Regions from separate parts of the Dactylosporangium sp. NPDC000555 genome, predicted to be linked through region 1. Evidence: riboswitches for the same ligand, from Rfam matches in the RefSeq annotation. Region 1 holds a riboswitch; each other region holds the start of a gene.
What was found. A riboswitch is a leader RNA that binds a small molecule or an ion and turns the genes downstream of it on or off. The one in region 1 is predicted to bind S-adenosylmethionine.

Region 1 (3,234 bases):
GCACCATCGGTTACGCTCAGTGTCGATCATCTCCACCAATCGGACGATCCATCCCTCGTCCAAGCGTGGAAGCGCTCTCTCAATCTGAACGCTCGGTAATCGCATCGCCCGAAAAAATCATCCGAGCAGGCCGGCCTCCCGCGCCGACTTCAGCGACGGCTTCACCCGATGGGTGGGGCCAACCAGGTCCGCCACCGCATCGAGGGTCTTGAGCCCGTCGCCGGTGTTGAAGATGACCGTCTCGGCGCTCGGGTCGAGCCGGCCGGACTCGACGAGCTTCTTGAGCACCGCGGTGGTCACGCCGCCGGCCGTCTCGGCGTACACGCCGGTGGTGCGGGCCAGCAGCTGGATGCCCGCGCGGATCTCGTCGTCGTCCGCGTACTCCATCCAGCCGCCGCTGCGGCGCACCGACTCCAGGGCGTAGACGCCGGCCGCCGGGTCGCCGATGTTCAACGACTTGGCGATGCCGGTCGGCTTGACCGGGGTGATGTCGTCGACGCCGTCGTGCAGCGCCTTCGCGATCGGGTTGCAGCCGGCCGACTGGGCGCCGAAGACCTTCCACGGCGTGTTCGGCACCAGCCCGATCTCGACCAGCTCGGCGAACGCCTTGTCGACCTTCGTGAGCAGCTCGCCGCTGGCCATCGGGATGACCACCTGGGCCGGGATGCGCCAGCCGAGCTGCTCGGCGACCTCATACCCGAGCGTCTTGGAGCCCTCGGCGTAGAACGGCCGGACGTTGACGTTGACGAACGCGGTGTCCTCGAACTCGTCGGTCTCGGTCAGCTCCGAGCAGAGCCGGTTCACCTCGTCGTAGGAGCCCTCGATCGCGACGACCTCGCCGCCGTACACCGCGGTCATGACAACCTTGCCCGGCTCCAGGTCGGCCGGGATGAACACGGTCGACGGGACGCCGACCCGGGCCGCGTGCGCGGCGACGGAGTTGGCGAGGTTACCGGTGGAGGCGCAGGAATACCGCGTGAAGCCAAGCGCCCGAGCCGCGGTCAGCGCGACGGAGACGACCCGGTCCTTGAACGAGTGCGTCGGGTTGGCCGAGTCGTCCTTGACCCACAGCTGGGCGGTGAAGCCGAGCTCCTTACCCAGCCCGTCGGCCTTGACCAGCGGGGTGAGCCCCGGGTCGAGCGTGACGCGGGTCTGCGGGTCGACGCCGACCGGCAGCAGCGGCGCGTAGCGCCAGATGTTCTTCGGTCCCGCCTCGATCTGCTCGCGGGTCACCGACGCCAGCGCCGCGGGGTCGTAGCCCACCTCGAGGGGGCCGAAACACTCATAACAGGCGTGCTGCGCGGCGAGCGGGAACGTGGCCCCACACCCCCGGCAGACAAGGTTGCGGGCCGGGGAGTCAGTGAAGACGCTGAGCGTCGAGGTCATGGCGGAGGCCTTCCTCTCATCTTTCCCAAGCACACGGGCGTGCACCGGGACGGATTTGGCACCTACCGCGTCGGACCTCAACATCGAGACACCATTGAGACGCCGCAGGGGTTGCCGGGGCTTCATCGGGCCGTATCCCTCTGCCCCTCTGGATGAGGTATGCAATTGTGGTTGTGCGCTTCAGATGAGTGTAAGGGGCACCACCGGCGCCCGGGTATGAGTCATCTCACGACGTGGGCCCGGCTAGCGTTTCACCCATGCACCCGATCGCGATCGACTGGTTTTCGCGGCGTACGTCCAGCTGGCGGGACTGGCCCGCCGACGAGCTGCTCGACGCGAAGGGCGACACGATGGTGAGCGTCGTGCTGCCCGCCCTGGACGAGGAGCCCACCGTCGGCGAGATCGTGACCGGCATACGGACCCTCGGCCCGATCGTCGACGAACTGGTCGTGATCGACTCCGGCTCGGTCGACCGCACTGCCGAGGTCGCCGCGGCCGCCGGCGCCACGGTCCACCACCGCGACGACATCCTGCCGTCGACGGGCTCCCGCCCGGGCAAGGGCGAGGTGCTGTGGAAGGCGCTCGCGGTCACCAAGGGCGACATCGTCGTGTACGTCGACGCCGACCTCACCGACTTCCGCCCGCACTTCGTGACGGGCCTGCTGGGCCCGCTGCTCGACGACCCGGGCACGCTGATGGTCAAGGCCTTCTACGACCGCCCCCTGCTCGACCTCTCCGCGGCCGGCGGCGGCCGGGTCACCGAGCTCGCCGCCCGCCCGCTGCTCAACGCGCACTTCCCGGAGCTGGCCGGCGTGGTGCAGCCGCTGGCCGGCGAATACGCGGCCCGCCGCACGCTGCTGGAGTCGCTGCCGTTCGCCGCGGGCTACGGCGTCGAGACCGGCCTGCTCATCGACACCTACCGCCGCCACGGCCTGGACGCGGTGGCCCAGGTCGACCTAGGCCAGCGCACCCATGGCCATCAGGACACGGCCGCCCTGGGCCGCATGGCCGCCACCATCGTGCACACGGTCAACGCCCGCGTGTCCCCCGGCAACCCGCTGTGGCCGACCCTGACGCAGTTCGAGCGCCATGACTCCGCGGCCGTACCGCGGGTGACGCCCGTCGCCCACCCGGACCGCCCCCCGATGCGGAGCATCCCCGGCTACTCGCCCGCCTGATCCCCGCGCCGGTTCCTCGGCCACAGCGCGAGCGTGAACGCGGCGACGGCGTGATGTCTTTCACGACTCGGGGACGAACCGCCACAGCTGGGTCGTGGCGGTGCCGGCGCCCGCGACGGCGAGGGCCAGGGCGGACCACTCCGCGGTGAGCAGCCACCACGGGGTGTCGATGATCGCGACCGGGGCGTCGCCGGTGAGGGAACCCACGAGCAGCGCGGCGGCGACCAGGAGCATGAGCACCAGCAGCAGGACCGAGGTCAGGCGGAGCACCCACACGCCCGTGCGGCCGGGCAGCACGGCCAGCACCACGCTGCCGCCCGCGATCGCGGCGGCGAACGCCGCCGTTATCGCCCCCAGCAGGGTGAAGATCCGGGCGGTCTCCGCCTCGACCGGGCCCCTCGTCAGGTCGGAGCTCTGCGCGAAGTGGGTCCACTGCATGAGATGCGCCTGGTCGTAGTAGAGGCCCGCCGCCAGGGCGGCGAGCCCCACGGCCAAGACGCATGCGCCACCGAGGGCGGATCTCCGCATGGACGAGCACCCTACCCGCCGGTAGGGGGCCGTCCGGCGGCGGTCAGCTCACCACGTCCTTGCGCAGGAAGCGCCACCAGGCGAGGGAGAAGAACAGGGTGGCGTACGCCAGTGCCGCCACACAGCCCTTGACCAGGTCGCC
Region 2 (3,234 bases), on a different contig from region 1:
GGCTCGAGTGCGCGGCGAAGACGTCCGGCAAGAAGGGCATGCAGCTGGTCGTGCCGCTGCCCGGAGACGAGGGCGCGAACGAGGTCAGCGGCTACGCGAAGGCGGTCGCCGAGGAGCTGGCCGGCCGGCACCCACGGCTGATCGTGGCGAAGATGGCCAAGCAGCTGCGGCCGGGCAAGGTGTTCATCGACTGGAGTCAGAACAACGCGTTCAAGACCACGGTCGTGCCCTACTCGCTGCGGGCCGGCGAGACCCCGACCGTCAGCGCGCCGCTGGCCTGGGACGAGGTCGAGGCCGGCGAGCTGACCGCCGCCGACCTGACCCCGTCCGTCGTCCTCGACCGGGTCGCGACGCTGGGTGACCTACTGCAGGGCGGCCAGTAGCCGGTCGATGTGCTCCTCGGTGGTACCGATGCCGAAGCTGGCCCGGATCGCCTGGGCGGGCGGCTGCTCGGCGCCGAGCCGGTCGGCGGCCTCGCTCAGGAGGCGGCGGGTGAGCGGGTGGGCACAGAACAGCCCCGTCCTGACGCCGATGCCGTGATCGCGACCGAGCGTGACGGCGAGTTCGCCCGGGTCGGCCCCGAGGACCGCGAACGACACGATCCCGACCCGCTCGGCGTCGGCCGGGAAGAGCCGCAGCTCCTCGACGTGCGGCAGCCGCGCGAGGCCGTCGCGGAGCCGTCGCAGCAGGGCGTCTTCCCGCTGCTGCGGGTCGGTCTCCCGCAACGACCGCACCGCCGTCGCGAGCGCGACCGCGCCGATGAGGTTCGGGGTGCCGGCCTCGTGCCGGGCCGGGCCGGTCGCCCAGCGCACCGCGCCGTCGTCGGCCACGTGGGCGCTCGCCCCGCCGCCGGCCAGATACGGCTCCGCCGCGTCGAGCCAGTCCGCCCGGCCGGCGAGCACGCCCGCCCCGAACGGCGCGTAGAGCTTGTGGCCCGAGAACGCCACGTAGTCGGCGCCGAGCCCGGCCAGGCGCCCCGGGGCGTGCGGGGCGAGCTGCGCCGCGTCGACCGCGATGCGCGCGCCGAAGCGGTGCGCGACCTCCGCGAGCCGCGCGACCGGCCAGACCTCGCCGGTCACGTTGCTCGCCGCCGTCACGCTCACGAGCACGTTCGGACCTTCGACGTGGCGCAGCGATCGCTCCAGCGCCTCGACCGCCTCCTCGGGCGACCTTGGCGCGGCGAGGCGCACGGTGCGGCGCCAGGGCAGCAGGTTGGCGTGGTGCTCGCCGTCGAACGTGACGACCGTCGTGTCCTCCGGCAGCACCCGCGCCAGCAGGTTGAACGCGTCCGTGGTGTTGCGCGTGAAGATCACGGTGTCGTCCGGGCCGTGGCCGAGGAGGTCCGCGACGGTCTCCCGGGCCTGCTCGTACTCCCGGGTGCAGCGCTCCGACAGCGCGCCCGCCCCGCGGTGCACGCTGCCGTAGTAGGGCAGCAGGTCGGCGACCGCGTCCGCGACGGCCCGCAGGCACGGCGCGGTGGCGGCGATGTCGAGGTTGGCGAAGTCGACGGATCGCCCGTCGCGCAGCTTGACCTCGCTCGGCGACAGGATCGCAGGGGACAGCAACTTGGACACGGGTCACCCATTTCGCTCGCGCTTGCCCGGCACACCGCGTGCCGAACCGGGTCATCACCCGGGGCACCCCGCCGCGAACGCGAGGGTTGCCGGCCAGCAAGCCGGGGCTTGTGCGCTGGCACTCATGACCTGACCAGACCGTACCGCAGATAAGGTTGCGTCATGAGCGAACTCCCGCCGAGTGGGACGCCGGACTCGGCCCCCTCCGGGCCGCCGTCCCCGGAGAGCGGTGCGACCCCGGCCTCGGGCGCCGGCGCCTGGGCGGCGCCGGACAGCGCGCCCCCGGCGGCGGGCGGCGGCTTCTCGCCGGTGCCGAGCGCCGGACAGTGGGGGCAGTCGCCGCCGCCGGCGCCGACGTCGGGCCCCGCGCCGTGGGAGTCCGCGGACACCGGGCCGGAGCCGAGCCCCTGGAGTTCGCCGTCGTCGCCGTTTTCGCTCTCCCCGCCGTCCCCGGGCCAGCCGGTCGCGCCGCAGGCGCCGGCCGGGTCGCACCAGGACCCCGGCCGACTCCAGGGGTCGCCGTTTCCGGGGCCCGGGCCGACCGGCGCCGCGCCGCCCGGCGGGCCGATGACGCATGCCGGGCCGGCCGGTCCCTCGCCGTGGCCGTCGGCGCTGCCCGGCATCGCGGTGCCGAACGTGATCGAGTCGGCCGAGCCGAGCACCGGACGGCAGGAGTATCCGACCGCCGCCCTCGCCCTGGCCGCCGCGCCGCCCGCCAAGCGCTCCGACCGGCGCCGGCTGTTGACGCTCATCGGTGTCATGGGGTTCATCGCCGCGTGTGGCGTGGCCCTGCTCGCGTTCCTCGGCGTCAGCGGCGGCTGGACGGCGCTGCTCGTCGGCGTCGGATCCGCCGTCATCCCGGTCCCGGTCCTCGTGTTCTGCTTCCTCTGGCTGGACCGCTACGAGCCGGAGCCCGTGAAGTACCTCGTCTTCGTCTTCGGCTGGGGCGCCTGCGTGGCCACCGGCGTGGCGCTGGCGGTCAACACCATCAGCGGCTACTTCGTCGAGCGGGCCGGCCTGTCCGACGCCCTGGTCGCCGTCCTGGTCGCGCCGCTGATCGAGGAGAGCATGAAGGCCCTCGGCCCGGTGCTGCTCTTCTGGCGCCGCCGGCGCGCGTACTCCGGCATCATCGACGGCCTCGTCTACTGCGGCCTGTCGGCGACAGGCTTCGCGATGGTGGAGAACATCCTGTACCTCGGCTTCAAGGGATACGGCGAGTACGCCGACAAGTCCGGTCCGGCCTCGGGCGCGGCCGCGCTGGTCGGGATCTTCATCGTCCGCATCCTGATGAGCGGGTTCGCGCACCCGCTGTTCACCTCGATGACCGGCATCGGGCTGGGCGTCGCGTCGCGCTCGTCGACCAAGGCGGTGCGGTTCCTGGCGCCGCTGGCCGGCCTGCTGACCGCGATGATGTTGCACGGATCGTGGAACCTCATGACGGTCCTCGCAGCCACCTCGACCAACGCCTGGGTCCTGCTGTACGGCTACTTCGCGGTGATGATGCCGATCTTCCTGTGCATGGTCGGCTTCGCGCTCTGGCTGCGCGCCAACGAGGGCCGGCTCACCGAGCGGGTGCTGGGCGAATACGCGCGGGCCGGCTGGTTCTCCCCGCCGGAGGTCGCCGCGCTCGCCACCCTCGGCCGCAGGCTCTCCGCCCGCC
Region 3 (3,234 bases), on a different contig from region 1:
TGCCAGGTGGACCTGCTTCGGTGGCGTACTCATGGAGTGATCGCTGCCCGCTCAGGCCGCGGTGGTGGTGGCGTATCGGTTGGCCGGGCGAGGCAGGCCGAGGAGCCCACGCAGGGTCGTTGCCTCGTAGGCGGTGCGGAAGGCGCCGCGACGCTGCAGCTCGGGGACGAGCCCGTCAGTGATCTGGGCCAGGTCGTGCGGCACCGCGGCGGGACGGAGGCGATAGCCGCTGAGCCCGGCGGCCTGCCAGTCCAGCAGCAGGTCGGCCAGCTCGGCCGGGGTTCCGGTGAAGATCAGAGCGTCGCTGCCGTACTCGGCCCCGGCCCGCTCGTCCAACCGCTGCCTGCGGGCCACGGCCGCTTCACGGCTGTCGTCCAGGAAGACGACGAGGTCGCCGAAGACGTGGATCGTCTCGTCCGCGCGCGCGGCCGCCCGCTGCTCCGCACGGATCTCCGAAACGATCGCCGCCGCCTGTGCGGCGTCGTGTGGCGTGACGAACCCGACGTCGGCGGAGCGGGCGATGAACTGGTACGGGATCGTCGCGTGGCCCAACGCGGTGACGATCGGCTGCCCCTGCGGCGGCCGCGGGGTGATCGAGGGGCCCTTCACGGAGAACCAGCGGCCCTGGAACTCGATGTAGTGCAGCTTGTCCCGGTCGATGAACCTGCCGGTGGCGACGTTACGGATCTCCGCGTCGTCCTCCCAGCTGTCCCAGAGCCGGCGCAGCACCTCGACGTAGTCGGCGGCCTCGTCGAAGGACTCGCGCAGCCGCTGCTGCAATTCCGGAACCTCGATGCCGGCCTGGATATTGGCGTAGTCCTCGCGGCTCAGCGGTGAGATCTCGCGACGCCCGAAATGAGCGTTGGTGTCGGCGCGGACATCCAGCTGCGCCCGAACGCCGGCGCGGCCTGTGCTGGCGTAGTCGATCGTGGCGATCGCCTTGGACAGATGGAACGGCTCGGTGTGGTTGACGATCACTGTCGGCACCAGACCGATGTGGCTCGTCACCGGCGCGACGCGGGCCGCGATGAGCGTCGCGTCGAGGCGGCCGCGGACCCGGTCGGCGCGCTCGTCCGCCTGCAGAGGATCGTCGGACTGCAACCGCAGCGCATCCTCGATCGTGACGAAGTCGAGCAGACCGCGTTCGGCCTGCCGCACCTGCTCAACCCAGTACTTCGGCTTGAACAGGTCCAGCGGGCGGGCGTCGGGCTCATACCACGCGGCGGGGTGCCAGCCGGCGCCGTCCAAGGCGACGGACAGGCGAAGGAAATCGGACGAGTCAGACATGAGGTATCGCTTTCGACGAGACGGACCAGAAAAGCGGTCAAGAACCGGCCGATGCCAGCAGGCCGCACGCGCTCATGGATGCGTTGGTGGGCTACCCAGTGCGGCGGACAGCCGGCGGCGTGCGACACAACGAGGCGGCCACGCGCTGCAGATCAATGTGCCGACGGGCGATCAACCGCGTCATGACCCTGCCCTCCACCCGGCGCGCCACCGCACGCCGCTCGCGCTTGCGGTACATGAATCTGCGCCGCCAGGTCGTCACCTGGAGCACCCCACGGCGACGGGGGGTTGCCGGTCAGCAAGCCAGGGCTTGACGCTGACACTCGTAACTTGTTGATGACCTTAGCTGCGACGCGAGATCTTGTCTAATGCCTATAGGAACACTAGGGAATCGCGGGCAATTCCCCGGATCGGCGGCGACATGGCCCCGCGCGTGGGATTCCACCGGTTCCTGCCACCAGTGGCGGCCGCGACCTGCCCTCCGGCGTCCGCGAGCAGAGTCGGGTGCTGCGCGATGGGCGGCCCGCCATGATGAGTGTCATGAGTGCAGAGACGCGGGCGGGGAGTCGGCAGGACGTGGCAGAGCCGGAGCGTCCGATTGCCTTGGTCACGGGGGCGGGACGTTCGGCGGGAATCGCGGCGTCCGTGGTGCTGAGTCTGGCCCGGGCTGGCTGGGACGTGGCCTTCACGTACTGGACCGCCTATGACGTGCGGATGCGGTGGGGCGTGGAGCCCGGGGCGCCCGGAGAGTTGCAGAAGATGGTGGCGTCGTTCGGGGCGAGAACATGTGCGGTTGAGGCGGACCTGAGCGACCCGGCGGTGCCGGCGCAGCTGTTCGACGACGTCGAGCGCGAGCTGGGAAACGTCACCGCGTTGGTGCTGTGCCACTGCGAGTCGGTCGGCTCCGGCCTGTTGGACACGACGGTGGAGAGCTTCGACCGGCACTTCGCGGTCAACGCGCGGGCGACGTGGCTGTTGATTCGGGAGTACGGGCTGCGGTTCCGCGGCCGGCACGGAAGCGGGCGGATCGTGAGCCTGACCAGTGACCACACCGCCGGGAACCTTCCGTATGGCGCGAGTAAGGGGGCGATGGACCGGATCACGCTGGCCGCCGCCCGCGAGCTGGCCCATCTGGGCGTGACCTGTAACGCGGTCAACCCCGGGCCGACCGACACCGGGTGGATGACCGAGGACCAGAAGGCGGACCTGATCCGCGTCACGCCGCTGGGACGGCTCGGTGCGCCACAGGACTGCGCGAATCTGGTCACGTTCCTCTGCTCGGCGGAGGGCGGGTGGGTCAACGCCCAGCCTCTTCAGAGCAACGGCGGTCTTGGATAGTCGGCCGGCGGAGGCATTGCGATCCAGGCGATCGAGTTGTCCTGGCCGGGCACGCGGCCGCGCAGCGCCGCATCGTCGAGCCCGGTCAGCGCCGCGTCGAACTCGCGCCCGCCAGCTCGACGTAGCGCTCCGGCGAGCTGGTGTTGATCAGGTGCATCGGCACGGTCGTCGATTCAGCGCAGGCTGTCGATGTCGATGACGAAGCGGTAGCGTACGTCGGACTTGAGCACCCGTTCGTATGCCTCGTTGACCGCGTCGGCGTTGATGAGCTCGACGTCGGGGGCAATGCCTCGCTCGGCGCAGAAATCCAGCATTTCCTGGGTCTCGGCGATGCCGCCGATGCTGGAACCGGCAAGGAGCGCCGGTTGCCGAACAGCGCGAACACCGGCACCGGCAGTGGCTGCGGCGGGGCGCCAACGTTGACCAGCGTGCCGTCCAGGCGCAGCAGGCTCAGGTAGGCCGCCACGTCGATCGGGGCGCTGACCGTGTTGATGATCAGGTCGAAGGTGTTCTTGAGGGCTTCGAACGTAACCGGGTCGCCAGTGGCGTAATAGTCCCGGGCGCCGAACGCGAGCCCGTCATCCTTCTTGCCCAGCGTCTGCGACAGTA

Region 2: it holds a riboswitch for S-adenosylmethionine, as region 1 does, so the genes downstream of both, ABT297_RS03825 (aminotransferase class V-fold PLP-dependent enzyme) here and thrC (threonine synthase) in region 1, are expected to answer to the same signal.
Region 3: it holds a riboswitch for S-adenosylmethionine, as region 1 does, so the genes downstream of both, ABT297_RS20580 (putative leader peptide) here and thrC (threonine synthase) in region 1, are expected to answer to the same signal.

What each region holds. Positions count from the first base shown of each region.
Region 1 is NZ_JBEPDB010000023.1:50,838-54,071, forward strand. Features, by position in the region: gene thrC (threonine synthase) at 118-1,386, opposite strand; SAM riboswitch class I at 1,400-1,545, opposite strand; gene ABT297_RS16830 (glucosyl-3-phosphoglycerate synthase) at 1,644-2,564, shown strand; gene ABT297_RS16835 (hypothetical protein) at 2,625-3,092, opposite strand; gene ABT297_RS16840 (ABC transporter permease) at 3,136-3,234, opposite strand, start outside.
Region 2 is NZ_JBEPDB010000003.1:90,121-93,354, reverse strand. Features, by position in the region: gene ligD (non-homologous end-joining DNA ligase) at 1-383, shown strand, start outside; gene ABT297_RS03825 (aminotransferase class V-fold PLP-dependent enzyme) at 363-1,574, opposite strand; SAM riboswitch class IV at 1,588-1,704, opposite strand; gene ABT297_RS03820 (hypothetical protein) at 1,697-2,236, opposite strand; gene ABT297_RS03815 (PrsW family intramembrane metalloprotease) at 2,211-3,234, shown strand, end outside.
Region 3 is NZ_JBEPDB010000032.1:59,980-63,213, forward strand. Features, by position in the region: gene ABT297_RS20570 (NtaA/DmoA family FMN-dependent monooxygenase) at 1-33, opposite strand, end outside; gene ABT297_RS20575 (LLM class flavin-dependent oxidoreductase) at 52-1,287, opposite strand; gene ABT297_RS20580 (putative leader peptide) at 1,379-1,525, opposite strand; SAM riboswitch class IV at 1,506-1,618, opposite strand; gene ABT297_RS20585 (SDR family oxidoreductase) at 1,828-2,625, shown strand; partial or broken gene ABT297_RS20590 (NAD(P)-dependent alcohol dehydrogenase) at 2,799-3,234, opposite strand, start outside.